DNA from 4 places in the Halomonas sp. CKK8 genome. Region 1 is predicted to be linked to each of the others. Evidence: riboswitches for the same ligand, from Rfam matches in the RefSeq annotation. Region 1 holds a riboswitch; each other region holds the start of a gene.

Region 1 (7,678 bases):
GACTCGGCGCCGCTGTCCGGCCACCCCTCCCTCGCCCATGCTCCGGATCGATACCGCTACCGGAGGCAAGATGGGCTACCGCTTCAGTGATCTCACCACCGCCTGCCAGGACGACTGGCGCGCCTATATCGAGCACCCGTTCGTATGCGGCCTGGGCGACGCCACCCTCGACGAGCGCGCCTTCCGCCACTACCTGCAGCAGGACTACCTCTTCCTGATACACTTCGCCCGCGCCTATGCGCTGGCCGGCTACAAGAGTCGCACCCTGGAGGACCTGCGCCAGGCCCACGAGGGGCTCAGGGCGATCCTCGACGTGGAGCTCGACCTGCACGTGGGCTACTGCCGGGAATGGGGCATCAGCGAGGCCGACCTCGCCGCCCTGCCCGAGGCCCGCGCGACCCTCGCCTACACCCGCTACGTGCTCGACACCGGCCACCGCGGCGACCTGCTCGACCTGCACGTGGCGCTGGCCCCCTGCCTGGTGGGCTACGGCGAGATCGCCAACTGGTTGAATGCCCAGTCCTTCACCGTGCGAGGCGACGCCAACCCCTATGACGCCTGGATCGCCATGTACGAGAGCGACGACTTCCAGGCCGCCATGCATGCCGAGCTCGAGTGGCTCGATACCCGCCTGGCGGAGGTGACACCGCGCCGCTTCGCGGAGCTCTGCAGCGTGTTCCGCGATGCCACGCGACTGGAGATCGACTTCTGGCAGATGGGGCTGGAGCTCGCCAGCTGAGGCACTGGCCCCCATTGCCACCCGCCCGCTGGATCTGGTCATGCCAGCGGGCAGCACCACACTGGTGACCGAAAGGTCGCCCGACCACTCGCTTGACGGGGTGCCGTTGAAGACGGCTGAGATCATGCGCATTCGAGCATGGATCCCGTTGAACCTGAACTGGCTAGGACCAGCGTAGGGATCAAGCGACAGGCCGTGTGCCCCCTGACGCCGCAGCCCCTGTCCTTCCCGCCTGTGTCCTCCCTGACAAGACCCCGACAATCCAAGGGAGAACACCATGAGCAAGACCGCCCACTTCCTCGCCGAGACCGCCCGCGTCGACGCGGCCGCCGTCCAGCCGTTGCCCGGCTCGCGCAAGGTCTACGTCGAGGGCTCGCGCCCGGACATCCGCGTGCCCTTCCGCGAGATATCGCTCTCGCCCACCAGGACCTCCGGCGCCGATGAGCAGAACCCGCCGCTGCTGGTCTACGACACCTCCGGCCCCTACACCGACCCGGATGCCGAGGTCGACCTGCGAAAGGGCCTGCCCGAGCTGCGCCGCGCCTGGATCGAGGCGCGCGACGACACCGAGTTCCTCGATGGGCCCAGCTCCGAGTACGGCCGGCGCCGCGCCAATGACCCCACGCTCGCCCAGTTGCGCTTCGACCTGACCCGCTCGCCGCGGCGCGCCAAGGAGGGCCACAACGTCACCCAGCTCCATTATGCCCGCCAGGGGATCATCACCCCGGAGATGGAATTTATCGCCATCCGGGAAAATCAGCGTCGACAAGCCCTGGGAACCGAGGAGGTCGAGCGTATCCTCGGCCACCAGCACCCGGGCCAGGGCTTCGGCGCCAAGCTCCCCGAGGAAATCACCCCGGAGTTCGTCCGCCAGGAAGTGGCAGCCGGCCGGGCCATCATCCCCTGCAACATCAACCACCCGGAATCCGAGCCGATGATCATCGGCCGCAATTTCCTGGTGAAGATCAACGGCAACCTGGGCAACTCGGCGGTGACCTCCTCCATCGAGGACGAGGTCGACAAGATGACCTGGGGCATCCGCTGGGGCTCGGACACCGTCATGGACCTCTCCACCGGGCAGAACATCCACGAGACCCGCGAGTGGATCATTCGCAACGCCCCGGTGCCGATCGGCACCGTGCCGATCTACCAGGCGCTGGAGAAGGTGAACGGCGTCGCCGAGGACCTGACCTGGGAGGTGTTCCGCGACACCCTGATCGAGCAGGCCGAGCAGGGCGTGGACTACTTCACCATCCATGCCGGCGTGCTGCTGCGCTATGTGCCGCTGACCGCCAAGCGGGTCACCGGCATCGTCTCCCGGGGCGGCTCGATCATGGCCAAGTGGTGCCTCTTCCATCACCGGGAGAGCTTCCTCTACACCCACTTCGAGGAGATCTGCGAGATCTGCCAGCGCTACGACGTGGCCTTCTCGCTGGGCGACGGCCTGCGCCCGGGCTCGGTGGCCGACGCCAACGACGCGGCCCAGTTCGCCGAACTCGAGACCCTGGGCGAGCTGACCAGGATCGCCTGGCAGCACGACGTCCAGGTGATGATCGAGGGGCCGGGCCACGTGCCCATGCACCTGATCAAGGAGAACATGGACAAGCAGCTCGCCGAGTGCGACGAGGCGCCCTTCTACACCCTGGGGCCGCTGACCACCGACATCGCCCCGGGCTATGACCACATCACCTCCGGCATCGGCGCGGCGATGATCGGCTGGTACGGCTGCGCCATGCTCTGCTACGTCACGCCCAAGGAGCACCTGGGGCTGCCCAACAAGGACGACGTCAAGACCGGCATCATCACCTACAAGATCGCCGCCCACGCCGCGGACCTGGCCAAGGGTCATCCGGCAGCCCAGCGCCGTGACAACGCCCTCTCCAAGGCGCGCTTCGAGTTCCGCTGGGAGGACCAGTTCAACCTGGGGCTCGACCCGGACACCGCCCGCGAGTACCACGACGAAACCCTGCCCAAGGACTCGGCCAAGGTGGCGCACTTCTGCTCCATGTGTGGGCCGAAGTTCTGCTCGATGAAGATCAGCCAGGAGGTCCGCGATTCGGTCTTCAAGGGCAGGGCCAAGGACAAGGGCCTCGATGGCGACCGTGACGCCGTGATGCAGGGCATGGAGGAACAGGCCGAGAAGTTCCGGGAACAGGGGGCGGAGCTCTACCGGGAGGTCTGACCGCCGCCGGCCCACCCACCATGCAACGCGCCCCCGCCGGTCTCACGGCGGGGGCGCGTTGCATGGTCTAGCGGTGTGGGACCCGCCGTCAGATCAGAAGCGGAACGTCACCCCGACGCTGGCGGCGTCGAAGGTGTAGTTCGACTCATCCAGGTAGCGCATGTAGTCGGCGCCCACGGCGAGGTTATGCGTCACGTCGAACTCACCGCCGGCGCCGTAGGAGAAGCCGCTCTCGGTATCCGCGTCGAAGTCCACCTCGGTGAAACCCGCCAGGCCATAGAGGCGGAATTCCGGGGCGATCGGCAGGACCCCCTTGGCATAGGCGCCGGCCAGGTAATCCAGCTCGGCCGGGCCGTCGGAGCCGCCGGTACCGAGATGGCCCTCGAGACCGAAATAGTCGTTGAATGCCACGCCACCGCGCAGGCGCAGGCCGGTGCTGTCGAAGTTGCCACGTCCGTCGGGGTCGAGCTCCCAGAACATGACGTCGCCACCGAGGTACGGGCTCGGCTGGTAGTTCATCGGGCTGCCCTGGGCATGGGCAGTGGCCCCGGCCAGCAGCAAAGCGGCGGAAACGGCGGAAATCGTGATGGTCTTCATGGTGAACCTCCCAGTTAGGAAACAGTGTTTCCCTATGCAAGGATCATTCTGGTACAGCCTAGACGAAAGTGCAAGATGTTCCGCTCCCGACGCCCCGCCGGAAGCGATGCGGACGACAGGGTGTCCGGCGTCAAGCGGCCGGGGTCACTGCATTCCGCACTGCAACATGCTAGATTCGCCCTGCCCGAGGCCACTCGCCAGGCAACCCCCTGGCCACACCGCACGCGCCCCCGATACCCCAGAACAGGATGCGCCATGAACGACCCGGTACTGGTAATCAACTGCGGCTCCTCGTCGATCAAGTACGCCCTCGTTCCCGCGGCTCCCGACCAGCCTCGCCTGGCCGGCCTGGCCGAGCGGCTGGGCGGGGTGGATGCGCGCCTCACGGGCATAGACGGCACCGGCCGTGAGTTCTCATGCCCCCTGCACGGCGCCGACCACGCCGAGGCCATGGCGGCCATCCTCGAGCGCCTCGAAGGACAGCATCCCGTGGCGGTGGGGCATCGGATCGTCCATGGCGGCGAGCGCTTCACCCGTGCCACCCGCATCGATGCCGACGTGCGGCGCGCGATCGAGGCCACCGTGGCCCTGGCCCCGCTGCACAACCCGGCCAACCTGGCGGGTGTCGAGGCGACCCTGGCACTCTTCCCCGACCTGCCTCAGGTGGCGGTCTTCGATACCGCCTTCCACCAGACCCTGCCCCCCCGTGCCTATCGCTATGCGCTGCCGGAAGGGCTCTATCGCAACCACGGCATCCGCCGCTACGGCTTCCATGGCAGCAGCCACGCCTATGTGAGCGCCCGGCTGGATGCCCTGAGCGAACGCGTCCATGGCGGCTGGCTCATCGCCCACCTGGGCAATGGCTGCTCCACCTGCGCGGTCTGGCAGGGTAAGAGCGTCGATACCAGCATGGGACTGACGCCCCTGGAGGGGCTGGTGATGGGCACCCGCAGCGGCGACGTGGACCCGGGCCTGCATGCCCACCTGGCCCGGCAGCTGGGCTGGTCGATCGAGCGCATCGACACCCTGCTCAACAAGGAGAGCGGCCTGCTGGGGCTCTCCGGCCTCTCCAACGACATGCGCCGCCTCGAGCAGGCTGCCGCCGAGCACCACGCGGGCGCCGAACTGGCCATCGAGGTGTTCTGCTACCGCATCGCCAAGTCGCTGGCCGCCCTCTCCTGCGCCCTGCCCCGCCTGGATGGTATCGCCTTCACCGGGGGCATCGGCGAGAATGCCAGCGCCGTACGCGCGCGGGTGGTCGAGCAGCTGCCCCACTTCGGCCTGCGGCCGGATGCCGTGGCCAACGCCGCCACCTTCGGTGGCCATGAGGGCCGCATCGATCGCGACGCGGGCGGTCCCGAGCTGTGGGTCATCCCCACCGACGAGGAGGGGCGCATCGCCGAAGAAACCCGCCAGCTGCTGCAAGAGGGCCACCATGACGCCACTTGATCACCGTTCCGAGCCTCGCAACCTGCTGCTGGTGCCCACCGACAGCGGCGTGGGCCTGACCTCGGCCTGCCTCGGCCTGATCCGCGCCCTGGACACCCTCGGGCTCAAGGCCGGCTTTCTCAAGCCGTTCCGCCAGGACGAGCTGAACGGCAACGGGCCGGACCGCTCCTGTGCCCTGGCGGCCAGCACCCTGGGCCTGGCGCCACCGGCACCACTCCCCCAGGCCCGGCTGGAGCGCCTGCTGCGCGAGGACCGCAGCGACGAGCTGATGGAAGAGGCCGTGGAGCGCCATGCCCGGGTCGCCTCCCCTGAGGCCGGCGAAGCCCCCGAGCTAGTGGTGATCGAGGGACTCGCACCCAGCCCGCACAGCAGCTATGCGACCCGGCTCAATGCCCAGCTGGCCCATGCCCTCAATGCGCGCACCATCCTGGTCGCCGACGGGGACCTTAGCGACCCCCAGGACCTGGCGGAACGGCTCGACATGCATGCCCAGGCCTTCGATGGCGTGGAGTCGCCGCGCACCCTGGGCTGCATCCTGATGCGGCTGCGCCCGCTGCCGGATGGCGATGCCCCCGCGCCCCTGGCGGCCCCCGAACTCACCGCTCGGCGTGACGAGGAACTGGTCGCCCGCCTGCGTCGCTACCTGCCGGCCCTGGGCGGCGAGCGCTTCCAGTTGATCGGCGCCGTGCCCTGGCATGCGGCCCTCTCGGCACCGCGGGTACTGGACGTCGCCCGGGCCCTGGAGGCTCGCTTCCTGCACGAGGGCGAGGCCGCCAGCCGCCGCGTGCTGGGCACCAGTCTGTGTGCGCGCAGCGCCTCCCATGCCCTGCACGTGTTCCGCCCCGGCCGCCTGCTGGTCACCCCCGGCGACCGCGACGACATCCTGCTCGCCGCGGCGCTCTCGACCATGAACGGCGTACCCCTGGCGGGCATCCTGCTGACCCACGATGAGCTGCCGGATGAGGCCATGATCGAGTTCTGCCGCCCCGCGCTGCGCAGCGGGCTGCCGGTGATGGCGGTGGATTCCGACAGCTTCGCCACGGCCCAGCGCCTCGACCGCATGGCCAACGACATCCCCATCGACGACCCGGAGCGGGCCGAGCAGGTGACCCGCTTCGTCGCCGGCCACCTCGACCTGGCGTGGCTCAAGGAGAACCTCAGCCGCGGCTATCCGAGCCGGCTCTCCCCTGCCGCCTTCCGCCACCAGCTGGTCAAGCTGGCCCAGCAGGCCAGCAAGCGCATCGTGCTGCCCGAGGGCAGCGAGCCGCGCACCGTGGAGGCCGCGGTGATCTGCCAGCAGCGCGGCATCGCCCGCTGCGTGCTGCTGGCCAGGCGCGAGGAGGTCGAGGAGGTGGCCCGCCAGCGCGGCATCGAGCTGCCCGAGGGGCTCGAGATCCTCGACCCCGCCGGCATCCGCCGGGACTACGTGGCGCCGATGGTCGAACGACGCCCCGACAGGCTCAACGCACTGACGGCCGCGGACCAGCTCCAGGACAACGTGGTGCTCGGCACCATGATGCTGGCCGAGGGCGAGGTGGACGGCCTCGTCTCCGGAGCCATCCACACCACCGCCAACACCGTGCGTCCGGCCTTCCAGCTGATCAAGACGGCGCCCGGCTACCGGCAGGTGTCGTCGATCTTCTTCATGCTGCTGCCCGAGCAGGTGGTGGTCTATGGCGACTGCGCCGTGAATCCCGACCCCGACGCCGAGGCCCTGGCCGAGATCGCCATCCAGAGCGCCCGCTCCGCCGCGGCCTTCGGCATCGAACCCCGGGTGGCGATGATCAGCTACTCCACCGGCGAGTCAGGCAGCGGCGCCGACGTGGAGAAGGTGCGCCAGGCCACCCGCATCGCCCGGGAGCGCGAGCCCACGCTGTGCATCGACGGCCCCCTGCAGTACGACGCCGCGGCCATCGAGAGCGTCGGCCGCCAGAAGGCCCCCGACTCCCCGGTGGCGGGTCGCGCCACGGTGTTCGTCTTCCCCGACCTCAACACCGGCAACACCACCTACAAGGCGGTCCAGCGCAGCGCCGGGGTGGTCAGCGTCGGCCCCATGCTGCAGGGCCTCAACAAGCCGGTGAACGACCTCTCCCGAGGCGCCCTGGTCGACGACATCGTCTACACCATCGCTCTGACCGCCATCCAGGCCGCGCAGCAGGGCTGAGCGCACGTCTCACCCTCGACCCGCGGCCCGGTGATCCCAGGGTTGACCGCGTCGCTGGCCCGACACCGGGAATCGGAATATCCTCTGGAGACGAGCGGCCTGCTCACGACAGGCCCTGAACACCAACACGGAGAACGAAATGGCCGGCTTGCTACCCGATGTCGACCCGGATGGACTGCTCGAGTACTCGGTGGTCTACACCGACCGCGCACTGAACCACATGTCGAAGAGCTTCCAGGGCGTGATGCGCGACGTTTCCTCCACGCTGAAGGAGGTATACAACGCCCATTCGACGGTGATCGTTCCCGGCAGCGGGACCTTCGGCATGGAGGCCGTGGCCCGCCAGTTCGCCAAGGAGCGTCGCTGCCTGGTGATCCGCAACGGCTGGTTCAGCTATCGCTGGAGCCAGATCCTCGAGATGGGCCAGATCCCCTCCGAGGTCAACGTCCTCAAGGCGCGTCGCCTCGACGAGGATGACCCCACCTCGCCCTTCGCCCCGCCTCCCATCGAGGACGTGATCGAGTCGATCCATGACCAGCAGCCCGAT
Region 2 (7,678 bases), 890 kb from region 1:
GCCACGTCGCCGTCGTCCTGGCCGATGTGCAGGCCGTCGGCGCCGGCTGCGAGCGCCACCTCCAGCCGGTCATTGATGATCAGCGGCACACCGCTGCCGGAAAGCGCGGCCTTGAGGCGGCGTGCCTGGTCGACCAATTCGGCATCAGAGGCGTGCTTGTCGCGCAGCTGCACCACCGTCACCCCGCCGCGCACCGCCGCCATCACGGTCTCCACCAGGCCATGCGCTGCGCAGAGACCGCGGTCGGTGACGAGATACAGGGAGAGGTCAAGGCGCATGGTCCACCTCCAGGCGGGCCCGTGCGGCCAGCACCTCGCCATCCAGGTGATAGAGGGCATCGAGGAAGGCCACCGCGAAGCTGCCGGGGCCACGCGCCGCCTCGCCGGCCAGCTCCCCGGCCACGGCGTAGCAGGCCAGCGCCGCCACCGTCGCCTCGAAGGGGTCCTCGGCGCCGGCCAGGAAGGCCGCCACCACACCGGTCAGCGCGCAGCCGAGGGTGGTGACCCGGGGCATCAGCGGGTGGCCGCCCTCGAGGCGGGCGAGGCGCCGGCCATCGGTGACCAGGTCCACCTCGCCGGTCACCGCGACCACCCCATCCGTCTGGCGGGCCAGCCGGGTGGCGGCGTCGCGGGCCGCCTCGGCCGGGTCGGTGCTGTCCACGCCGCGTCCGCCGCCGGCCTGCCCCGCCAGGGCGATGATCTCCGAGGCGTTGCCACGGATCACGTCCGGCGCGAGCGCCAGCAGTCGCGCGCCGGTCTCGCGGCGATAGCGCGTGGCGCCCACCGCCACCGGGTCCAGCACCCAGGGCCGCCCCGTCTCCCCGACGGCCAGGGCGGAGGCCTCCATGGCCTCGACCCAGTGGGGCGAGAGGGTGCCGATGTTGATCGTCAGGGCGCCGGCCAGCGCGGTGAACTCGGCGGCCTCCTCACGGGCATGGACCATGGCCGGCGAGGCGCCGATGGCCAGCAGCACGTTGGCCATGCTGTTCATGGCCACATGGTTGGTGATGTTGTGGACCAGCGGGCTGGTCTCGCGCACCCGGGCTAGGTGCGCGGCGGGATCGATGGCAAGCATGGGGCCTCCCCGGCGCGGGAGGTGCGGCGCGGCGGCAGGTCCGGGATCGCACGACTCCCTACGCCGGCATTATCCGGGTCAGGTTCCGAGGGTGCGTCTCAGCCGTGGCGATGTCGCCGCGGCGCCCCTGTCGTCAGGTGTCCACTATCCATACCGGCCACGCGCCTGTAAAGCCGGTGGGGTCAAGGGCTATCTTCGCGGACCACGGAGGCGTGCTTCTGTTCGCGGGTCCATTTCCCCTGTGGCTTGTCGAGGTACTGGAAGTGCTCATTGGTGAAGCTGCCTTGGATACAGGCGTAGCGATAGAGCACCGTGTCCAGTCGGTGGACATCCAGTACCCGGTTGAAGACGCCGGGGCCTGTCATGTCGAAGACGCCCTTGATCGTATTTTCCTCGATATTGGTGTCGATCGCCTGGATGACCGCCTTCAGGTGCGGGCTGTTCGGGGCACTGGCGATGAAAAAGTTGTTGAGGCTTTCGCGCTTGGTGCGGATGAACAGTGACGATCGGTCGGGCCCGAGCAGGCGGCCTAACGGCCAGGTCAGGTGGGCGTCGATATCCAGATAGACACCGCCATGAGCCTGCAGTACCAGGACACGCCAGAAGTCTGCCTGGGCCGCACCGATTCGCAGTCGGGAGTAGTTCCTGTAGATGCGTCCGGAATAGTGCTGCCTGATGAAGTCGGCTCGAGCTTCGGTGATCATGAAGCGATACTCGAAGCCGGGTGCCATGCAACGGTTGAACAGGTAGTTCAGGTAGACCGGCAGGGTCACGCGGTCGGTGAAGTTGGTCTGCCAGAGGATCCGGGGAATGGCGGCCGGGTGCCGGCTACGAATCCAGGGGCCGGCCCTGGTCGGTAGGGTAAAACGCTTGTCGGGGAAGGCGAAATGAAAGGCGTAACATGCAAGCTTGAGCAGGTTGGCAGCAAGCTTGATCAGACGACTCGCCATCACTCTATGCAGTGGATTCATGGGGGTGCCTGTCGGGTTGGGGCCAGCGCGAATTCCTGAGGCGTTGCGCTGCGTATCGTTACCGTCATCCGGAGCAAGCGCAACACCCACCTGGCGACCTGCTGGTCGGAGGCACCTTCCTGCGTGGCCGCATGCCATGCGGCGCAGTGTCCTGCCGCAGTCTCTTCGCGTGCTGTCCGCATGTTGTGACGCCTGACGCTTGCCTCAGCCCATCACCTGGAAGCCAACCAGGGTGATCAGGCTGGCCAGTACCAGGCTGTTGAGGGTATCCATGTCGTCCTCCCCCTGCCAGCGGCTCGGGCAGAACAGGGCGAGTGCCATGGTGCCGAGCGTGACCAGCCCCAGCGGAAACGCGATGGGCTCCCAGACGGCGGCCAGCACGTTCAGCGCCAGCAGCGCCAGGCCGGCGAGCATCAGCGGCAGGATGGCACGGTTCCCGGTGGCGGGCGTGGTATCGAGTACTATCGTCGCGCTCCGGTTCATGGTGTCGCCTCGTGTCGGGTCCTGTCAGCAACACCTTACTGTGTCGCCCTTTCCTTAAGGATTTCTTAAGGTAGCATGACCAGAGTGTGACGGCGCCGCCTCCGGCGCCTTTCTCCCCTCCCTACCCACCGACAGGTCGCTCGCCGAAATGGTGTGCCGGCCCATTCAGGATCGTGACCTTCGCATGCTCGCAACCCTTCTCGAGCGCTGGCGCTGGCTGGGCGCCTGGTCCCTGGCCAACCTGCTGCTCGCCTGGCTGATTAGTCTGCCCTACCTCCCCTATATCGCCCCCGAGGGCGCCGAGCAGTGGGGCTATCTGCTGCTGGTGTTCCTCGGCCATATCGCGCTGTTGGTGTGGCTGGGCGCCCTGCCGTTGCTGCTGCTGACGCCGCTGCTTCGCGCCCCCTGGTTGTGGCTGCTCACCACCCTGTGGGCCGGCCTGCTTCAGCTGGTGCTGCTGCTGGATACCTTCGTCTATGCCCAGTACCGCTTCCACCTGAGCGGCTTCATCCTCGACCTGCTGGTCAACGCCGGCGGCGACGTCTTCCGCTTCTCGTGGGTCACCTGGAGCCTGGCCATCGGCGGCGTGCTGGCGATGCTGGGGCTGCAGGGGGCCCTGGGGGCCTGGCTCCGGCGGCGCCCGCCGTCGCGGCCGGTATTGCCGGTGCTGGCCATCAGCCTGCTGGCCCTGCTCGGGGTGCACGGCTGGCATGCCTGGGCCGACGCCCACTACGACCGCGACATCACCGGCATGACCCGCCATGTGCCGCTCTTCTATCCCGCCACCGCCAAGCGTTTCTTCGTCAAGCGGGGCTGGGTCGACCCCCAGGCGGTGCGTGACCGGGAGGAGCTGGAGGCGGCGCAGGGCAAGGCCCAAGACCTGGATTACCCCACCGCACCGCTGAGCTGCTCGTCGCCGGCCACCCCGGCCAACCTGCTGCTGGTGGTGCTGGACACCGCGCGCCACGACCTGCTCAACCCCGAGGTGATGCCGAACCTCAGCCGCTTCGCCGATCGCCCCGGCTGGTACCGCGCCGAGGCGCACTTCAGCGGAGGCAACTCCACCAAGGCGGGGGTCTTCAGCCTCTTCTATGGCCTGCCGGTCACCTACTGGGATGCCTTCACCGGCGGCCAGACGCCGCCGGTGCTGATGGAGAGGCTCGAGGCCGCCGACTATCGCTTCCAGGTGCTCTCCTCGGCGACCCTGGTGAGCCCCGCCTTCGATCGCAACGTCTTCGCCGGCCTGGAGGATGTCTCACTGACGCCGGCCAAGGGCGAGCCCTGGGAGCGTGACCGGCAGATCACCGACGATTGGCTGGCCTGGATGGAGGCCTCGGCAGAGGCGCCCAATGCCACACCGTTCTTCGGCTTCCTCTTCTACGACGCCATCCATGGCTACAGCCATCCGCCCGACTTCCCTCGCTTCACCCCCTACTGGGAGCAGATCAACCATATGGCACTGGGGCCCGACTTCGACCCCGAACCCTACTGGAACCGCTACCGCACCGCGGCACGCTACGTGGATGCGCAGCTCGGGCGGGTGCTCGACGACCTCGAGCGGCGCGGCCGGCTCGACGACACCGCCGTGGTGATCACCTCGGACCATGGCGAGTCCTTCAATGAGCACGGCCAGAACTACTGGGGCCACGGCAGCAACTACACCCCGGAGCAGGTGCAGGTGCCGCTGGTGATGCACCTGCCGGGGCGTCCCGGCGGCGTGCTCCAGGGCCGCACCCACCACGCCGATATCGCCCCGACGCTGCTAGAGGCGCTGCTCGGCTGCGAGGCCGCCCCCGAGCGCTACACCCTGGGCCATAACCTGCTCGCGCCCGAGGGCGGGCGAGACTGGCTGCTCTCCGGCAGTTACATGGGCTATGGCATCCTGCTGCCGGAGTACCAGATCGCCGTGCATCCGACCGGCGCCTTCGAGGCCTACGACTACCGCATGAACGAGCTCGAGGCGGTGCGCCCCTCTCCCGAGGTGGCCGCCGAGGTGCTGCAGGCGCTGTCGCGCTTCTATCGGTGAGCGTGCGGCGCGAGGATGAATGCCGTATGAACGCGGCGTTAAGGCTGCTGAAAGCCGCACTGGCGTAAAACGGTCGTCGTCCATCGACCGAGGAGGATGACGACATGAACTGGCTGGATTCCGAACACCGTTACGGGGCCGTCTCGCGGGCGCTTCACTGGAGCATGGCCACGCTGCTGATCCTGATGCTGGGCACGGAGTGGCTGGCGGAGCTCGTCGGCATGAGCGAGCGCGAGGCCATGGCGCTGCACAAGAGCGTCGGGGTGCTGCTGCTGGGGCTGCTGGTCTTCCGGCTGCTGTGGCGCCGGGTCAACCACGGCAGGCTCGAGGCCCATGCGCACTGGCAGTGGGCGGCCCGGCTGGGCCATCTGGCGCTCTACGCGGCGATGCTGCTGATCCCGGTGAGCGGCCTGCTCGTCGCCCTGGGCAGCGGGCACGGCGTGGAGGTCTTCGGCCTGCCGCTGATCTCGCCGGGAGCAGAGATCGAGTGGCTGGAGGAGGCCGCCGAGGAGACCCACGAGGTGCTGGCCAACCTGCTGTGGCTGCTGATCGGCGGACACGTGGCGGCCAGCTTGGCCCACCAGCTCTGGCTGCGCGATGGGACCCTGACGCGCATGGCCTGAGCAGCGGGACGAGGAGAGCCCCGAACCCGGCGCACCCGATATCCGCAGGGCACGCCGGGTCCGCTGTCGATGAGCGTCAGGCACGGGCCTAGCTCGAGTGGGGGCCTGTCTGGCGCCCGTCGAGCCAGCGCAGGGCCACCTTTCGGGCGTAGGCCAGCTCCCGGCACCAGGTCAGTCGTCCGGCCGTGCGGCGGATCCCCGCGCGGCGCAGCTTGACGAGGATGCGTGCCGGCAGTCCGACCAGCACCAGGGCGACCCCCTGGCGGTGCATCTCGTCGACCAGGGCCTTGAGGGCCACGATGGCGGTGCCATCCATGCTCGGCACGTCATGCATGTCGAGGATGACGATCCGCACCTTCGGGTCCACCAGGTGCAGCGAGGTGAGCGCCTTCTCCGCGGCGCCGAAGAACAGCGGGCCATTGATGTCGTAGAGGGCGACCTCGCCGGGCAGCGTGTCGATGCTGGCATGGGGCCCGCTGTCGACGCGCTGGGTCTGGGTCAGCAGCGACATGCGCCGGATGAACAGCGCCGCGGCAAGCCCGATGCCCACCGCCACTGCCAGTACCATGTCGAAGAGCACGGTCAGGAGGAAGCAGGTCACCAGGATGGCCACGTCCCCCGCCGGGGCGGAGCGCAGGGTGTGCAGGAAGTGGCGGGCCTCGCTCATGTTCCAGGCAACGATGAACAGCAGCGCCGCGAGTGCGGCCATCGGTACCAGCCCCAGCAGGCCCGCCAGGGCCACCACCGCCAGCAGCACCACCAGCGCATGCACCACTGCCGCGATCGGCGAACGGGCACCGCTGCGGATGTTGGTGGCGGTCCGGGCAATGGCGGCCGTGGCGGTGATGCCGCCGAACAGCGGCGCGACGATATTGCCCAGCCCCTGGCCAATCAGCTCGGCGTTGGGGTCGTGCCGGGTCCGGGTCAGTCCGTCTGAGACCACCGCGCAGAGCAGCGATTCGATCGCTCCCAGCATGGCGATGGCGAAGGCGGGACCCAGCAGGGCACGAATCAGTTCGAAGCTCAGCTCGAGGGGTTCGCCATCCGCGCCGGGCAGTCGCCAGGGCGCCACGAGACTCGGTGCGATGGGGGGAATGCCGCTGCCTGTCTCGCCCTGTGCCTCCCAGGTGAAGCGCGAGGCGATGGTCTCCACCAGGTTCCCCGTGCTCGGGTCACCGATCCCGTGGTTGACCGCATAGGCCGCCAGCGCGCCGACCACCAGCCCGACCAGGGGCGCCGGAATCGGTACATGCAGGCGTGGCCAGAGCAGCATGATGCCCAGGGTGAAGGCCCCGATCCCCAGTTCCAGCGGCTCCAGGCTCGGCAGCGAGACGGCGATCCGTCCCAGGTTCTCGACGAAGTGCTCGCCCAGCTGGCCGACCTGAAGGCCCAGGAAGTCGGGCACCTGGAGGACCGCGATCACCACCGCGATCCCCGCCGTGAAGCCCAGCACAACCGGATAGGGCACGTACTGGATGAGGCGCCCCATGCCGGTGAGGCCCAGCGCCACCAGGATCAGGCCGGCCATCATCGTGGCGATCAGCAGGCCGCCCAGGCCGTACTGCTGGACGATGGGGAAGAGGATGACGACGAAGGCCGCCGTCGGCCCCGAGACGTTGAAGCGCGAACCGCCGGTCAGCGCGATGATGGCGCCGGCGACGATCGCCGTGTAGAGCCCGTGCTGGGGAGGCACGCCCGTGGCGATGGCCAGGGCCATGGAGAGCGGCACGGCCACGGTGCCGATGGTCAGCCCGGCCAGCACGTCATGCCGCAGGTCGTCCAGGCCGTAGCCGTCTCGCCAGGCCGCGCGCAGGCCGGTGGCGATGCCGGGAAGTCGCGGGGACGGTCGGTGGCGTGCCATTGCGCGGTGTCTCCTTGTTGCGGGGTCTCCCGCCACCGGGATGGGCCGGTGGCCGCATCCCGCCAGGCGGTGATCCGGTTGTTTATGTGAATTACATTAACATGCCGTTAGCATTGTCGACAAATGCACCCCCGCCATTGCCTCGGGTGAGAGCGGCAATTAACATTTGATGATAATGCTTTCGGAGAATCACGATGGAGAAGAAGACGGCACGCCTGACCCTGCTGATCGACCCGCACAAGAAGCGGGCCTTCGAGCAGCTCTGTGCGGCCCAGGACCTGACCCCCTCCCAGGTGGTGCGACAGCTGATCCGCGACTACCTGCGCGACCATGACGTGGAGTACGAGACACGCCCCGACCTGGCCACCCGGGATGCGCCGGGGCGGGAGTGAGCTCTCGCTCTGGCCGGGAGGGGGCAGGGCGCAGCCGTGTCTCCCGGAAACCTGCCAGAAGGCAGTCGACCCACACGCCCGCATCTGCGAGCAAAGCCGAGACGCTTCAGCCGGCCGTATCTACCTGCCGGTTCGGGTATGTAGTCGTGGCACTCTACCTACTCTAAGGCCTTCGAGGCCTGGTTCGAGTGAGGCCGACATTGTCAAAGCTCATGGCCCATCACGACCTGGCAGATATCCGAAAAGCT
Region 3 (7,678 bases), 1.1 Mb from region 1:
CGGCATGGGTATCGATCAGTTGCAGGGTCAGTTCCTGGCTCATGAGTGTCCCTCGAGGGCGAAGGGCGCGCCATGCTCGTCCCACTGGCTGTCGGGGACGATCACGATCTTGCCCAGGAAGTTGCTGCCGCGGCTGACGAAGTAGCGCTCGGCCTGGTGGAGGTCGGAGAGCTTGAAGGCGGCGTGCAGCACCGGCTTGAGCTCGCCGGAACGGATCCAGGCCATCAGCTGCTCGGCTTCCTCGCGTGTACCGTGGGAGACGCCGAAGATCTGCACCTGGTAGAGGTAGATGCGCGTCCACAGGATCTCGCTGATGTTGCCGCCGCTGGCGCCGGCGATGGAGAGCCTCGGGTAGGTGCTGCGCGCCTTCATGTCCTGGATCATGGTGTCGATGAAGCGGTCGGTCATCTCGCCGCCGACCAGGTCCATCACCGCGTCGATGGGCGCGCCTCCGGTGGCCTCGAGCACCCGCTCGGCGAAGCCCTCCAGGTCGCCGCGGTCGATCACCGCCTCGGCGCCCAGCGCCTTCAGCGCCGGGGCCTTCTCCTGCTGGCTGACCGCGTAGGGCAGGGCGCCGACGATACGGCAGAGCTGGATGAGTGCGGTGCCGACCCCGCCGCTGGCCCCGCTGACGAGAATCCGTTCACCCGCGCTGACGCGGGCGGACGTCATCATGTGGTAGGCGGTCTGGTAGGAGCACATGCCCAGGGCGGCGAGCTCGGCATCGCGCAGTTCCGGGTTGGGCACGTGGTGGAACTGGTCCGAGGGCACGGCGACGTATTCGGCGAAGCCGCCGTCGGCGCCGTGGCCGTAGTAGTCCGGGGTCAGGTTGATGTCGTGCCGGGCATCCGGGTAGAGGTTGAAGTCGAGCAGGCCGCGCTCACCGATCCGCGAGGCCTCGACCCCCTCGCCCACCGCCACCACGCGCCCGGCGATATCGGCGCCCTGGATGCGCGGAAAGGTCAGGGTCGGCTCCCCGCCCATGGCAAAGGAGGTCACCTCGCCCTTCTTCACCGGGTAGAGCCCCTCGCGGGCCTTGCGGTCGGTGTTGTTCTTGGCGGTGGCCGTGACCCTCACCAGCACCTCGCCGGGCCCCGGCCGTGGGGTCGGCACGTCGTCACGGTAGACCAGTTTGTCGACGTCACCATGCCCGGTCAGCAGCATGGCGGCCATGGTGTCGGGAAGGGTCTCGCTGCTCACTGGGTGCCTCCTCTCGTCTGGGGGGATCGACTCGGGCAGACGATAGCAGACTTCCCCGTCCCGACGTCATCCCCCCGGCGGCGCGTGCGGAGGGAAGCGGCGCCAGGTCAGCCGCCGTCGCGATGCCAGAAGGGCTGCCCCACCGTCGGCGTGCTGGGGCTGGCGGTCTGGCGCTGCTGCATCAGCCCGGCCAGGTAGGCCTTGCGGCCGGCGCGGATGGCCTCGGCGAAGGCCTCGGCCATCAGCGCCGGGCGATGGGCGCGGGCTACGGCGGTATTGAGCAGCACGCCGTCGAAGCCCATCTCCATGGCCTCGGCAGCCTGGGATGGGGCGCCCAGGCCGGCATCGATGATCAGCGGCACGTCCAGGCGCCGGCGCAGGGTCTCGAGGGCATAGCGGTTCATCAGCCCGCGACCGGTGCCGATGGGCGAGCCCCAGGGCATCAGCGCCTGGCAGCCGGCATCGCGCAGGCGCTGGCAGAGCACCAGGTCGTCGGTGCAGTAGGGCAGTACCTTGAAGCCCTGGTCGAACAGTTCCCTTGCCGCCTCCAGCAGGCCGAAGGGGTCCGGCTGCAGGTTGTAGTCGTCGCCGATCACCTCGAGCTTGATCCAGGGCGTGTCGAAGAGCTCGCGGGACATCTGCGCGAGGGTGATCGCCTCCCGGGCCGAGCGGCAGCCGGCGGTGTTGGGCAGCAGCCGGCAGCCGCTGTCGCGCAGGATCTGCCAGAAGGCGTCGCCGTCGCCGGCGGCGGGGTTCTGACGGCGCAGGCCCAGGGTGACCATCTCGCAGCCGGCGGCCCGGATGGCCTCCTGCATCACGGTGGGCGAGGGGTAGAGGGCGGTGCCGAGCAGGAAGCGGCTGGCGAAGGCCTCGTCATACAGCGTCAGGGTATCGTCGTGCAGCGCGTCCATCAGCCACCTCCCACCGGGGCCACGATATCGATGCGGTCGTCGTCCTGCAGGACCCGTCCGGCGTAGGCGGAGCGGGGCACGAACTCGCCATTGACAGCCACGGCGACGCGGCGGTCGGCGTAGTGCCACGCCTGCAGGGCGTCCGTGAGCGGCGTGCCGGCGGGAAGGCGGACGGCCTCGTCGTTGAGGCGCAGAGTGATCTCGTTCATGCAGCATTCTCCTGCGGCGGGCGTGCCGCCAGAGTGTCGGCGAAGGGCCGTTCGCCGTGGCCGCGGATCCCGGCCAGCAGGTGGCAGACCACGGCCGGGGCCAGCAGGTAGCCGTGCCGGAACAGGCCGTTGGCGGTGACCAGCCCCTCCCGGTGGGTGACATGGGGCAGGTTGTCGAGGAAGGCGGGGCGCAGGTTGACCCCCTGCTCCAGGATGCGCGCCTCGGCGAAGGCCGGGGACAGGGTATAGAGGGCGCTGCCCAGCTCCAGCGAGGACTGCAGCGACACCGGCGAGCGGTCCTCGCTCTCGATCTGGGTGGCGCCGATGACGAAGCGATGCCCCGGCTTGGGGACCACATAGAGCTGGTAGCGGGGATGCATCAGCCGTACCGGGCGCGAGAGCCGGATCTCGTCGGTCTGCACGTGCAGGGTCTCGCCGCGCACGCCGCGCAGGCTAGGGTGACGCGGCCGGGCGCCCGTGCCGCGACAGTCGATGACCAGATCGAAGCCCCGGCGGCCGTCGGCGGTGATGACCTCGCCGGGGAAGGTTTCCACCGGGCAGTGGGCGCGGCACTCCCCGCCCAGGGCGCGAATCTCGTCGAGCAGGCGGGTGAGCAGGGCCCGGTTGTCCAGGTGGGCCTCGTCCGGCAGGTAGAGGCCCTGCTGGAAGCCGGGGGCCAGGTCGGGCTCCAGCCGGTGGATCTCTCGGGCGTCGAGGGGCTGGCAGGGGGCGTTGCCGCCCAGCGCGTGGTCGAGGTCGCGGCGGAACTGGGTGAGCTCGCCCAGGTCCTGAGGGTGCGCCACCATCAGGCTGCCGTGCTGCTGCCACAGCGATGAGGCGTCGAGGGCCTGGAGCCACCGCGGCCACTGGGTCAGGGCGAAACGGCCCATGTCATGGACGCAGCGCTCGGAGACGGCCGTCTCGCAGAGCGGCGCGACCATGCCGGCGGCGGTCCAGGCGGCAGCCGGTGGGGCGTCCAGGTCCCCGGCGTCATAGAGGGTGACGGCGTGACCGTCGGCGAGCAGTTGCCAGGCGACCAGGCGCCCCAGCAGGCCGGCCCCGGCGACGGCGACGTGATCGGTGGTGGTTGTCAAGATAGCGGCCATCCAGCAGGAGACATGGCTGACCAGGCGGGAAGGCGACAGGGGGCAGGCAGGCGTGACATGCCGCTTGTTCCCTCCGCAGGCATCAACCTGATCAGGTTCAACGGGTTCGGCCGTACCGATCTCAGCCCCCGTGCACGGCTTGCTGCGCGTACCGGGGCTCCCCGACAAGTCCTGCCAACTTAACCAAAGATGCCCGGGCACGCAATCTCGTCGCGTGCCCGGGCATCGAGGGAGCATCCTGTCCGGTTCAGGCGCAGTCGGCGGCCCCCTCGCCGAACATGTCGAACAGCAGCTCGCGGCCGAGGTCGGTCAGCACGAAGCGCTGCTGGTCGTTCCAGGTGGCCGCCCGGCTGGTCTCGAGGACGTGCTGGCAGGGTGCCCAGTCGCGGTCGGCTTCGCCGAGTGCCTCGAGGGCGTGGCGGTCGAGGCCGCGGTGGGGAACGGTGACCGTCTCGAGGACGTGCCCCTGGCGATAGAGCAGGGCGGCCATGTTGGAGAGGCACTGGCGCAGGCTGCGCTGCATGCCGGTGGTGCTGGGGGTGTCATGTCTCATGCTGCCGCATCTCCTGAAGGATTCTGCTGCAGCGCATTATACATGCGACGAAGGTCGATGTCATACCAAGGTCTAAGATGCCCCCGCCCGGGAATCCTGCCCGCCGGGCGGGGCGCGTCCCTCAGCCCTCCACGCGTCCCAGCAGCAGGAACTCGATCAGCGCCTTCTGGGCATGCAGGCGATTGCCGGCCTCCTGCCAGACCACGGCGCGCGGGTCATCGAGCAGGGTCGTGCTGATCTCCTCGCCGCGGTGGGCGGGCAGGCAGTGCAGGAAGAGCACGTCGTCCTTCGCCCGGTCGAGCATCGCCTCGCTCACCTGGAAGCCGGCGAAATCGGCCTGGCGCCTGGCCTGCTCCTCTTCCTGGCCCATGGAGGCCCAGACGTCGGTGGTCACCAGGTCGGCTTCCGCCACGGCCTGCTGGGGATCGCGCACGATAGTCACCCGCTCGCCGGCAGCCGCCAGGATGCCCTGGCGTGGCTCGTAGCCTTCCGGACAGCAGATGCGCAGCTGGAAGTCGAACTGCCGGGCGGCGTTGATCCAGGAGTGGCACATGTTGTTGCCATCACCGATCCACACCGCGGTACGGCCCTTCACGCTGCCGCGCAGCTCGGTCCAGGTCATCACGTCGGCGAGCAGCTGGCAGGGGTGGTAGTCGTCGGTGAGGGCGTTGATCACCGGCACCGTGCTGGCGGCGGCATACGTCTCCAGGCCCTCGTGGGAGAAGGTGCGGATCATCACCGCATCGACCATCTCCGAGAGCACCCGTGCGGTATCGCCGATGGGTTCGCCGCGGCCGAGCTGGGTGTCGCGGGGCGAGAGGAACAGCGCATGGCCGCCGAACTGCGCCATGGCGGTCTCGAAGGAGACCCGGGTGCGGGTCGAGGACTTCTCGAAGATCATCGCCAGGGTGCGGTTGGCGAAGGGCGTGTAGGTTGGCCCGTGGGTCTTCAGGCCGTTCTTGATCGAGATGGCGCGCTGGATCAGGTAGCGCAGCTCGTCCGGACCGAGGTCAAGCAGGGTGAGGAAATGGCGGGTGGCCATGGTGTCGCTCCACGGGAAAAAACGACCATCCTAGCCAGCCCACAGGGGATGCGCAACGCGACCGTCATCAGTAGAATGGCCCTCATCCACAAGGCCGACCAGCATACTCGGGTATTGCCCGGGCGCCTGACGGCCACGGTCAATCGAGGCCCGGTTCGCCGGGGCCCGGACACACGAGAAAGGGAGACGTCATGAGCACCACCGTCGAGAACATCCAGCGCCAGATCGGCGAGAACCCCATCCTGATCTACATGAAGGGCACCCCCCAGCTGCCGCAGTGCGGTTTCTCCGCCCAGACCGTCCAGGCCCTGATGGCCTGCGGCGAGCGCTTCGCCTTCGTCAACGTCCTGGACAACCCGGACATACGTGCCGAGCTGCCCAAGGTGGCCAACTGGCCGACCTTCCCGCAGTTGTGGGTCGAGGGTGAACTGGTCGGCGGCTGCGACATCGTGGTCGAGATGCACCAGACCGGCGAGCTGGAAAAGCTGGTGAAGGCCGCGGCCTCCCGTGCCCAGACCGAGGAGCCGGGCGACGAGAAGCAGTAAACGCCGGGCGTCAAGCGCCGAGCTACAAGCAACCCCCGGAGGTCTCGGCCTTCGGGGGTTGCTTGTTGACGAGATCATCACACGCCTCTGGCCGCTTGGCGCTACTCCTCCAGCCCCTGCTCCTTCTGGGCCAGGGCCCAGCCGCCCAGGTCCTTGTAGCGGTTGACCATCGCACAGAACAGCTCGGCGGTGCGCTCGGTGTCGTAGCGTGCCGAGTGGGCGGCACTGTTGTCGAACTCGATGCCCGCGGCGCGGCAGGCCCTGGCCAGTACGGTCTGGCCATAGACCAGGCCGCCGAGCGAGGCCGTGTCGAAGCTCGAGAAGGGGTGGAAGGGGTTGCGCTTGATGCCGCAGCGGTTGACCGCGGCGTTGAGGAAGCCGTGGTCGAAGGCGGCATTGTGGCCGACCAGCACGGCCCGGGTGCAGCCGTGTGCCTTGATGGACTTGCGCACCGGGCGGAAGATCTCGCCCAGTGCCTCGGCCTCGCTGACAGCCACCTGGCGGCGCAGCGGGTCATCCAGCCGGATGCCGGTGAAGTCCAGCGCCGACTGCTCCACGTTGGCTCCCCCGAAGGGGGTGACATGGTAGGCGTAGGTGGCGTCGGGGACCAGGTTGCCGTCCGGGTCCATGGTCAGGGTGACGGCGGCGATCTCGAGGATCGCATCGCGCTCGGGATTGAATCCGCCGGTTTCCAGGTCCACCACCACGGGCAGGAAGCTGCGGAATCGCTGCGCCATGAGTTCGCGGGCGATCGCCTCGCTCATGCACCTCTCCTTGTCTGGGCCATCGTGTCTCGAAACCGCGAAAGTCTAGCAGCTTGCCCTCGGCGAGTCGCGTCGCCGGTATTCGCTGCTGGCTCGGCGCGCTATAATCGCCTCCTTCGAGAACGCTACTAGAGGAGCCTCAGCATGTCCGATGTCAAGAAGGTCGTGCTCGCCTATTCCGGCGGCCTGGACACGTCCGTCATCGTCAAGTGGTTGCAGGAAACCTATGACTGCGAGGTCGTGACCTTCACCGCGGACATCGGCCAGGGCGAGGAGGTCGAGCCGGCCCGGGCCAAGGCCCAGGCGCTGGGGGTCAAGGAGATCCATATCGAGGACCTTCGCGAGGAGTTCGTGCGCGACTACGTCTACCCGATGTTCCGCGCCAATACCCTCTACGAGGGCGAGTACCTGCTCGGCACCTCCATCGCCCGCCCGCTGATTGCCCGTCGCCTGATCGAGATCGCCGACCAGACCGGCGCCGACGCCATCTCCCACGGCGCCACCGGCAAGGGCAACGACCAGGTGCGCTTCGAGCTCGGCGCCTATGCCCTGAAGCCGGGCGTCAAGGTGATCGCCCCCTGGCGCGAGTGGGACCTCAACTCCCGCGAGAAGCTGATGGCCTACTGCCAGCAGCACGACATCCCGGTAGACTTCTCCTCCAAGAAGAAGTCGCCCTACTCGATGGATGCCAACCTGCTGCACATCTCCTACGAGGGCGGCATCCTCGAGGACCCCTGGGCCGAGGCCGAGGAGGAGATGTGGCGCTGGAGCGTGTCGCCCGAGGCCGCGCCGGATACGCCCACCTATATCGAGCTGACCTACGAGAAGGGCGACATCGTGGCCATCGACGGCGTGCCGATGAAGCCCCATGAGGTGCTCGAGAAGCTCAACAAGCTGGGTGGCGACAACGGCATCGGCCGCCTCGACATCGTCGAGAACCGTTATGTGGGCATGAAGTCCCGCGGCTGCTACGAGACCCCGGGGGGCACCATCATGCTGCGTGCTCATCGCGCCATCGAGTCGCTGACCCTCGACCGCGAGGAGGCGCACCTCAAGGACGAGCTGATGCCCAGGTATGCCGAGGTGATCTACAACGGCTACTGGTGGAGCCCGGAGCGTCGCATGCTGCAGGCGGCCATCGACGAGACCCAGAAGAACGTCTCCGGCGTGGTGCGCATGAAGCTCTACAAGGGCAGTGCCACCGTGGCGGGCCGCAAGTCCGACGCCTCGCTCTTCGACGAGTCCATCGCCACCTTCGAGGACGACGCTGGCGCCTACGACCAGAAGGATGCCGAGGGCTTCATCAAGCTCAACGCCCTGCGCCTGCGCATCGCCGCCGGCAAGGGCC
Region 4 (7,678 bases), 1.8 Mb from region 1:
TGCAAGACCCGCAGGTCCGGAATCTCCAGCGGCGTCGGCGACGGCACGACCCGACGCCACTTGTCGCCGTCCCGGGCGATACGCCAGCCAGCCGCCGACGCCCGACGTTCCGCTTCGGCCTGCTCGTAGACCGGCCCGACAAACTTGGTGGGATGGGCAAAGGCGGGATCCCGGGGATCCACCACCACCTGGGTCAACAGGGTGGCCACCGGCCGATCATGGTCGAGCGCGTTCTCCAGTTCCTGCTCGATCATGTAGCCGATCATGCCCTCGGTCTCGGCACCCAGCACGTCCAGCGGATAGGCCTCGTCCGGCCGATAGGCCGCGCCCTGCAGCGCCAGCAGGCCCACCTGGGGGCCGTTGCCATGGGTGATCACCAAGCGATGCCCGGCCCGCACGATCTCGGCCAGCGCGCGGACCGCCACCTGCACGTTACCGCGTTGCGCCGCGGCCGTCAGCGGCTCGCCGCGCTTGAGGAGGGCGTTGCCGCCCAGTGCCGCCACCACCAGCATGTCAGCTTCTCCAGGTCGCGACGAGGATCACACCGGGGGCCGGATGCCGGCTCTCGAGACCATATGTCATGCGGCTTCCCTCCCCTCTCAGACAGGATCACGACGGGTCGGGCAGCTCATGCAGCGCCCCCCGCCGCGTCCCCTTCCCAGCTCGGCGCCGGGAATGGCCAGCACCTCGATACCCGCCGCCTCCAGAGCCGCATTGGTGTCATCGTTGCGGTCATAGCCGACGACGACGCCGGGGCTCAAGGCCAGCACGTTGTTGCCGTCGTTCCACTGCTCGCGCTCCCGTTCCTCCGGGCTGTCGCCGCCGGTGGGTACCACCTCCAGCGCCGGGTAGCCCAGGACGTCCGCGACCAGCTCGAACAGGGAGCGCGGATCCCGCCGGAACGCCAGGGGCCTCTCGCCCTCGCCGGGATGCAGGTCATAGCAGACCACCGCCTCCGCGACCTCCTTGAAGGCGGTCACCACGTTGCCGCCACAGAAGGTGAAGACCGTATCCAGGTGCATGGCCGAGCGGGACCGGGGGAGCTGACAGGCCACCACCCGCTCGGCCGTGCCGCCGTCGAACAGCGCCTTGGCCAGCTGGCCGATGGCCTGGGGCGAGGAGCGCTCGCCCATGCCCACCAGGACCGTGCCGTTTCCCACCGGCATGATGTCCCCGCCCTCGAGGGTTGCGAGGTTATGGTCGGCCAGGGGATCACCCCAGTGCACCTTCACCCGGCCGGCAAAGGCCGGATGGAAGCGATAGACCGCCGCCATCAGCAGGGTTTCCGGCTGGCGGGCGGCCCAGCGCATGGGATTGAGGGTGACGCCGCCATGGATCCAGGCGCTGCTGTCGCGGGTGAAGAGGAAGTTGGGCAGGGGCGGAAGCACGAAGCCGGAATGCCCCAGGTGGTTGCCGAACAGCCCCGCCGGCTCGAACGGCAGGTCCCTCACCCCCAGCCCGCCGACCAGGAACCGGGCCAGGGCCTCGCCCGGCAGCTCGTCCATCCAGGCGCGCAGGTCGGACACCATCCCCACCCCGATGTGGTTCCAGGTGATCCGCCGGTCCAGCACCCAGGCGCGGGCTTCCGTGATATCGAGGGTCTCGGCCAGCAGGTCGTTGAGGTCGAGCACCTCCACGCCCCTGTCCCGCATCACGCACGCAAGGACGTCATGGTCCTGCTGGGCCTGCTTGACCCAGAAGACGTCGTCGAACAGCAGGGCATGGCAGTTGGAGGGCGTCAGCCGCCGATGGGCGAGGCCCGGACGGCAGACGATCACCTGCCGCAGGGTGCCGGTCTCGGAATGCACGCCCAGTTCGGGCAGGACCCCGCGGATGGGCTCTGGCATGGTGGCCTCCTTGTCGCCTGGCATCGCGACAGGCACCGGTACCGGCCGGCGCCTGCCATGACGAAGGATAGCCCATGCCGCCGGGCGCGATGCCGGCGGTCGGGAAGGGTCACTCCGGCAGGTCGGTCACCGCCCCGGTGGAGGCCGAGCTCACCGTGCGCGCGTACTTCGACAGCACCCCGCGTGCGTAGCGCGGTTCGGGCTGGCGCCAGGCGGCGCGGCGGCGCATCAGCTCCTCGGCGGAGAGGTCGACGTCGATGGTATCGGCCTCGGCATCGATGGTGATCTGGTCGCCATCCTCCACCAGCGCCAGGGGGCCGCCGTCGAAGGCCTCGGGCGTCACGTGGCCCACCACGAAGCCGTGGCTGCCGCCGGAGAAGCGCCCGTCGGTGATCAGCGCCACCTCGCTGCCGAGCCCCCGGCCCATGATGGCCGAGGTCGGCGTGAGCATCTCGCGCATGCCGGGCCCGCCCCGGGGCCCCTCGTAGCGGATCACCACCACGTCGCCGGCCACCACGGTGCCGTCGTTGATGCGCGCCTGGGCCTCCTCCTCGGAGCCGAACACCCGCGCGGAGCCTGCGAAGCGCGTGCCCTCCTTGCCGGTGATCTTGGCCACCGCCCCTTCCGGCGCCAGGTTGCCGTGCAGGATGCGCAGGTGGCTCTCGGCCTTCACGGGACGATCCAGCGGCGCAATGATCTGCTGGTCATCGGGATAGGGGGCGACGTCGGCCAGGTTCTCGGCAAGCGTCTGGCCGGTCACCGTCAGGCAGTCGCCGTGGAGCAGGCCGGCCTCGAGCAGGGTCTTCATCAGCGGCTGGATGCCGCCGATCGCCACCAGCTCGCTCATCATGTAGTGGCCGCTGGGGCGCAGGTCGGCGACCACCGGCACGCGGCGGCCGATCTCGGTGAAGTCGGCGAGCGAGAGCTCCACGCCGATGGTGCTGGCCATGGCGACCAGGTGCAGCACCGCATTGGTGGAGCCACCCAGGGCGATCACCACGGTGATGGCGTTCTCGAAGGCCTGGCGGGTCATGATGTCGGAGGGCTTGATGTCGCGCTCGAGCAGCTCGAGCACCGCCGCGCCGGCTGCCTTGCAGTCGTCGCGTTTCGCCTGGGATACCGCGTTCTGCGCCGAGCTGCCGGGCAGGCTCATGCCCAGCGCCTCGATGGCCGAGGCCATGGTGTTGGCGGTGTACATGCCGCCGCAGGAGCCGGGGCCGGGGATCGCCGTCTCCTCGATCTGCTTCACCTCGATCAGGTCCAGGTCGCCGCGGCTGTAGGCGCCCATGGCCTCGAACACCGAGACGATGTCGGTATGGCCGGTGCCGGGCAGAATGGTCCCGCCGTAGACGAAGACGCTCGGCCGGTCGAGGCGCGCCAGCCCCATCAGGCAGCCCGGCATGTTCTTGTCGCAGCCGCCGATGGCCACCAGGCCGTCGAAGCCCTCGCAGCCGGCCACCGTCTCGATGGAGTCGGCGATCACCTCCCGCGACACCAGCGAGTACTTCATGCCCTCGGTGCCGTTGGCGATGCCGTCGGAGATGGTGATGGTGTTGAAGATCACCCCCTTGCCGCCAGCCCCGTCAGCCCCGTCGCTGGCCCGGCGGGCCAGCTCGTCGATATGGCTGTTGCAGGGGGTGAGGTTGCTCCAGGTGGAGGCGATGCCCACCTGGGGCTTGGCGAAGTCCTCGTCGGTGAAGCCCACCGCTCGCAGCATGGCACGGCTGGCGGACTTGCCGACCCCGTCCACTACCTCGGCGGAATGGCGGCGGCGGGGATCGTCAGGTGTGTCACTCATGGTCGGGCGTCCTCTTGCGGTGTCGGGGATTCCCCCGGAGGGTGGTCGTCAGGGTACGGCATCTTGGCTTGTCGCTGCGAGAGCGGAGGCCGGCCGCTCGAAGGCTGCCTCGAACAGCCGGGGGTCGTCGAAGTGGCGCCGGCCGACGAAAACCGTGGCATGGGTCCCCCACTGACGCATGGCGCCGGGGCTCAGGATGCCCGATGGCCACAGCAGGAAGCGCTCGAGGCGCTCGGTATGCGGTACCAGGCCATCGGGGCCATAGAGGCTGCGCCGTCCGCCACCGGGCAGCGCCAGGGAACGCCGGCCATGGTCAGGTGGCACCGACACCGCCTCGAGCGCGTAGCGGCGCGTCTCGGCCACGTCGACGTGGGAATCCGCAACGCCGAGGTTCTCCACATAATGGCTGACCGCGGCGAGGCGTACCGCGAGCCGCTGTCCCGCCACCAGGCGTGGTGCCTCGCTGGGCGTCAGCGGCGCCTCGCGCAGGTCCGCATCCGCGGCCACCTCGACGCGTTCGAGGGGCGGTACCGGAAAGAAGAGGTGGTAGCAGCCACAGGGATGGATGCTGTCGTGGATCAAAGGCCGTCCCCGCTCGTCGAGGGTGACCCGCCATACCAGGCCATCGAGGCGCCCGCCGAGCAGGTCCAGCGCACCCTGCCTGGAGCGGGCCGGGAACCACAGGGTATAGACCAGCTGCGGCAACAGCTCGCCCTCGAAGCGGGTATGGCTCAACCGCACGTCGGCTACCGGACGGGTGGTGTCCACCCGCGGCAGCGGGCCTTCGGGGCCAGCAAACCAGTAGGGGGCGCCGAAACGGTCGTCGTGACTGCGGGTCTCGACGAGAAACACCGGGGCATGGTGCGCCGCCAGGCGCAACAGCGCCTCGCGCTCGAGCTCGACGAAGCCGAGCGGGCTGCGCGGCGCCTCGCGAAGCCACCGAGCGGCGGCTTCGGCATCCCGAGGCTGGCCGCCGGGCGGCGCATAGCGAACCAGGGGGGCCTCGGCCGGCATCGTCGCGAAAGGTGCCTCGAAGGTGTCAAGGTGGCTTTCCTTCCAGCGGTTGTAGCCGATCGCCAGGCCGAGGCGGGTCAGGGGATAGAGCCCCAGCGCCCGGCGCCAGGTCCGGTAGTGGTCGGGAGCCTCGACCGCCGCCCGCAACTGCTCGCGGGCCGGCCCGGTTCCCACCCCGGCCAGCAGCTCACGCTGCATCAGGCGCTCGGCGCAGGCATGGACGACCTCGGCCTGCTCGGCGCCGGAAGGCGCCGGGAGCGCGTCCCGTCCGGCAGCCGGCAGGTTGGCGGCCTCGATGGCGCGTGCCTCGGCATCCAGCTCGCGCATCCGGGTCACCCAGTCGGCGAAGGCCGCGGTGCTGTCCAGTTCGTCACCCAGGCTCGCGAGCAGGCGGTCGGTCCGCAGGTAGGGAAAGCCCGCCACCCGGGACGCCCCGGCATCGGTCACCCCGGCGTCTGCCACCGCCGCGTCGAACGCGGCCAGCCGCTCCAGGCAGCGGGCGTCCCGCGGGTCGCGGTCGGCAACATCCGAGCGCCAGTCGGGACTGGCAGCACAGCCCGCCAGCAGCCCGAGCAGGACAAGCACCCCGGGGCGCACCGGTGACCAGACCTGCATGGGGCGATTCCTCGAGAACACGGATGGACCCTCTCAGCGTGGCCGCCCGCCACCGAACTGGCAACGTCTCAGGCCGGACGCGCCCTCCCCGCCGGCCGGAGCCCGGCCACCAGCAGGCTGACCAGGGTGGAGGCGAGAAGCGCGCCCAGGAACGGCGGCAGGGTCGGGATGCTGCCGGGGAAGCTCGCCGCCAGCACGCCCGCCGCGAGGCTGCCCTGGGCCACCCAGCCCGGCAGGATGGCGCCGACCATGCCTGCCACGCCGCCGGCCACCGCGGCCAGGGGGCTCATCCGCGACCAGAGGCCCAGCAGCACCGGCACCACGATGGCCGCACAGAGCAGGTCGGCGATCAGGAAAAGCCGCAGCACCGAGAGCCCCTGCAGCGCTATGCCCACCACCGGCACCATCAGCGCCACCGTGACCCAGCGTGCCGCGCCGAGGGAGAGCCCGCGCCGGCCGGAACCTGCCACCACCAGCGAGGCGAGGCCGTTCTGCAGGGTATCCACGCTGGAGGCGACCAGGGTCACCGCCAGCACCAGCGCCGGCAGGGCCAGCCAGCCCGGCGCCTCGGCGAGCAGCGCGAAGAAGGGGATCGGCGGCTCGCCCAGCGCCACGCCGGCCATGGCCGCCAGCATGCCGAGGCCGCCGACCACCATGACCACCAGCACGGTGATGCCGCCGCCCAGCCAGGCGCCGCGACCCAGGGCGCGGTCGTCGCGCGCCGCCCAGACGCGCTGCCAGTAGCCCTGATGGAAGAGGTTGGCCGCGGTGACCGCGATCACCAGGGTCAGCGCCACGGCGAGGGCGCTGCCGGTGGGGATCGACGGCAGTGCGGCGTCCACCGGCATCGCGGGCAGGCGCATCAGCGCCACGCTACCGACCAGGGCCAGCAGCGCGATCAGTAGCCAGGCCTGCCAGCGGTCGGTGGCGAGGCTCGCCCTCAGGCCGCCCACCGCCGTGTAGAGCAGCGTGGAGACCGCCACGCCGATGACCACCAGCGCCGGCGGCACCTCCGAGAGCAGCGCGGTGATGGCACCGATGGCCGTCAACTCCGCCGCCAGGAAGCAGGCCATATACAGCACCGAGACCAGCGACACCCAGCGCCGTACCCCGGCGCCATAGCAGGCCTCGGCGAACTCGCCGATGCTGCGCCCTCGGGCAGGTGGCGGCGGATCGCCGGGCCATAGAGCCCGAGCACGATGAACGGCAGCGCCGAGCCGATGGCATAGCCGGCCAGCGCCAGCGGGCCGACGAAGGCCCCGATCTCGGGGGGCGCGAAGAGGATCCAGGCCCCCATCCCGGAGGCCAGGAAGGAGAGGCCCAGCGACTGGGCCCCCTGGGAGTTGCGCGCGGTGACATAGTCGTCGAGGGGGCCATCGGCCCGGCGGGCCCGGAGGCCCAGGAAGGCAAAGCACAGCAGCGCCGCGCCGAGCACGGCAGACGTCAGGTAGGGCATGTCGCACTTCCTCCGCCGGTATGAACCGGATCAGGTTCCAGGGTCAGCGCCATGCGCTCTCTCAGCCTCGGCCGACGCTCTCGGCAACGGGACTCCCCTGGCGACAAGTGAATGGATTGTGGGATCGCGCCTCGCATCGTGGCCTGGCGGGCCGATAGCGGCGGGATCGAGGGACATCATAGCGCCGCCCTCCCCTGGCGACCACCCGGGCCCGATTCCCGTGGGCATGCCGGCGGCACCGGGCAAGCGGCCCCGGAGGTCTCGCGCGAGGGACGCCTCTCGGCGATGACGGAACTCCGTTTCCTCGATGACGGTCGCAGGGCGAGTCCATGGATCATGGACGCATTGCCATTCGCATCACCGACATCATCCACGTGTAGTCAGGGAGGAAACGCATGCACAGATCGATCCGAGGAACACTGCTGGCCTTGCTCGGCGCCGGGCTGCTGGGGAGTGCCGCCCAGGCAGCCGAACCCGACACCTATGGCTGGGTCGAGAAGGGCACCATCGAGCCCTGGGGCACGGAGGTCAAGGTGAAGCTGGACACCGGTGCCCTGACGTCGTCGATGCAGGCCGAGGAGATCGAGGCCTTCGAGCGCGACGGCGAGGACTGGGTGCGATTCACTACCGAGCTGGAGGACGAGGCGACGAACGAAGTCGTCTCGAAGACCTTCGAGCGGCCGGTGTTTCGCGACCTGCGGGTGAGAGGTGCCGGCGGGGTGGAGAGCCGGCCCGTGGTGCTGATGACGCTCTGCATGGGGGAGACGCTTCGCGAGGAGCAGTTCAGCCTGGAGGATCGCGACGACATGAATTACCCGGTATTGCTCGGGCGACGCACGATCCAGGACCTGGGCAGTGTCGAGACGACCGGCACCTTCATGCATGAGCCCGAATGCAACGATGATTCGCCCCTCAAGTCACACTCCGGGAAGGAATATGACGAGGATA

What was found. A riboswitch is a leader RNA that binds a small molecule or an ion and turns the genes downstream of it on or off. The one in region 1 is predicted to bind thiamine pyrophosphate.
Region 2: linked by a shared signal. The riboswitch ahead of thiM (hydroxyethylthiazole kinase) and the one ahead of thiC (phosphomethylpyrimidine synthase ThiC) in region 1 are both predicted to bind thiamine pyrophosphate.
Region 3: linked by a shared signal. The riboswitch ahead of thiO (glycine oxidase ThiO) and the one ahead of thiC (phosphomethylpyrimidine synthase ThiC) in region 1 are both predicted to bind thiamine pyrophosphate.
Region 4: linked by a shared signal. The riboswitch ahead of P8934_RS02800 (sodium:solute symporter) and the one ahead of thiC (phosphomethylpyrimidine synthase ThiC) in region 1 are both predicted to bind thiamine pyrophosphate.

The regions. Positions count from the first base shown of each region.
Region 1 covers NZ_CP121193.1:2,816,170-2,823,847, forward strand. The annotation lists gene tenA (thiaminase II) at 71-739, shown strand; TPP riboswitch at 826-937, shown strand; gene thiC (phosphomethylpyrimidine synthase ThiC) at 1,017-2,921, shown strand; gene P8934_RS13340 (porin family protein) at 3,015-3,518, opposite strand; gene P8934_RS13345 (acetate kinase) at 3,774-4,967, shown strand; gene pta (phosphate acetyltransferase) at 4,954-7,131, shown strand; gene P8934_RS13355 (aminotransferase class V-fold PLP-dependent enzyme) at 7,271-7,678, shown strand, end outside.
Region 2 covers NZ_CP121193.1:3,708,663-3,716,340, reverse strand. The annotation lists gene thiE (thiamine phosphate synthase) at 1-278, opposite strand, end outside; gene thiM (hydroxyethylthiazole kinase) at 268-1,074, opposite strand; TPP riboswitch at 1,113-1,213, opposite strand; gene P8934_RS17580 (glycosyltransferase) at 1,257-2,045, opposite strand; gene P8934_RS17575 (hypothetical protein) at 2,250-2,528, opposite strand; gene P8934_RS17570 (DUF3413 domain-containing protein) at 2,713-4,554, shown strand; gene P8934_RS17565 (cytochrome b/b6 domain-containing protein) at 4,659-5,177, shown strand; gene dauA (C4-dicarboxylic acid transporter DauA) at 5,266-7,038, opposite strand; gene P8934_RS17555 (CopG family transcriptional regulator) at 7,233-7,430, shown strand; gene P8934_RS17550 (CBS domain-containing protein) at 7,634-7,678, opposite strand, start outside.
Region 3 covers NZ_CP121193.1:1,721,070-1,728,747, forward strand. The annotation lists gene P8934_RS08290 (proline racemase family protein) at 1-43, opposite strand, end outside; gene P8934_RS08295 (zinc-binding dehydrogenase) at 40-1,173, opposite strand; gene P8934_RS08300 (thiazole synthase) at 1,308-2,111, opposite strand; gene thiS (sulfur carrier protein ThiS) at 2,111-2,320, opposite strand; gene thiO (glycine oxidase ThiO) at 2,317-3,414, opposite strand; TPP riboswitch at 3,478-3,600, opposite strand; gene P8934_RS08315 (hypothetical protein) at 3,674-3,979, opposite strand; gene argF (ornithine carbamoyltransferase) at 4,101-5,021, opposite strand; gene grxD (Grx4 family monothiol glutaredoxin) at 5,213-5,566, shown strand; gene rnt (ribonuclease T) at 5,668-6,330, opposite strand; gene P8934_RS08335 (argininosuccinate synthase) at 6,475-7,678, shown strand, end outside.
Region 4 covers NZ_CP121193.1:578,969-586,646, reverse strand. The annotation lists gene arcC (carbamate kinase) at 1-512, opposite strand, end outside; gene P8934_RS02815 (arginine deiminase) at 600-1,847, opposite strand; gene ilvD (dihydroxy-acid dehydratase) at 1,957-3,645, opposite strand; gene P8934_RS02805 (hypothetical protein) at 3,694-5,274, opposite strand; partial or broken gene P8934_RS02800 (sodium:solute symporter) at 5,343-6,730, opposite strand; TPP riboswitch at 6,720-6,839, opposite strand; gene P8934_RS02795 (ATP-dependent zinc protease) at 7,126-7,678, shown strand, end outside.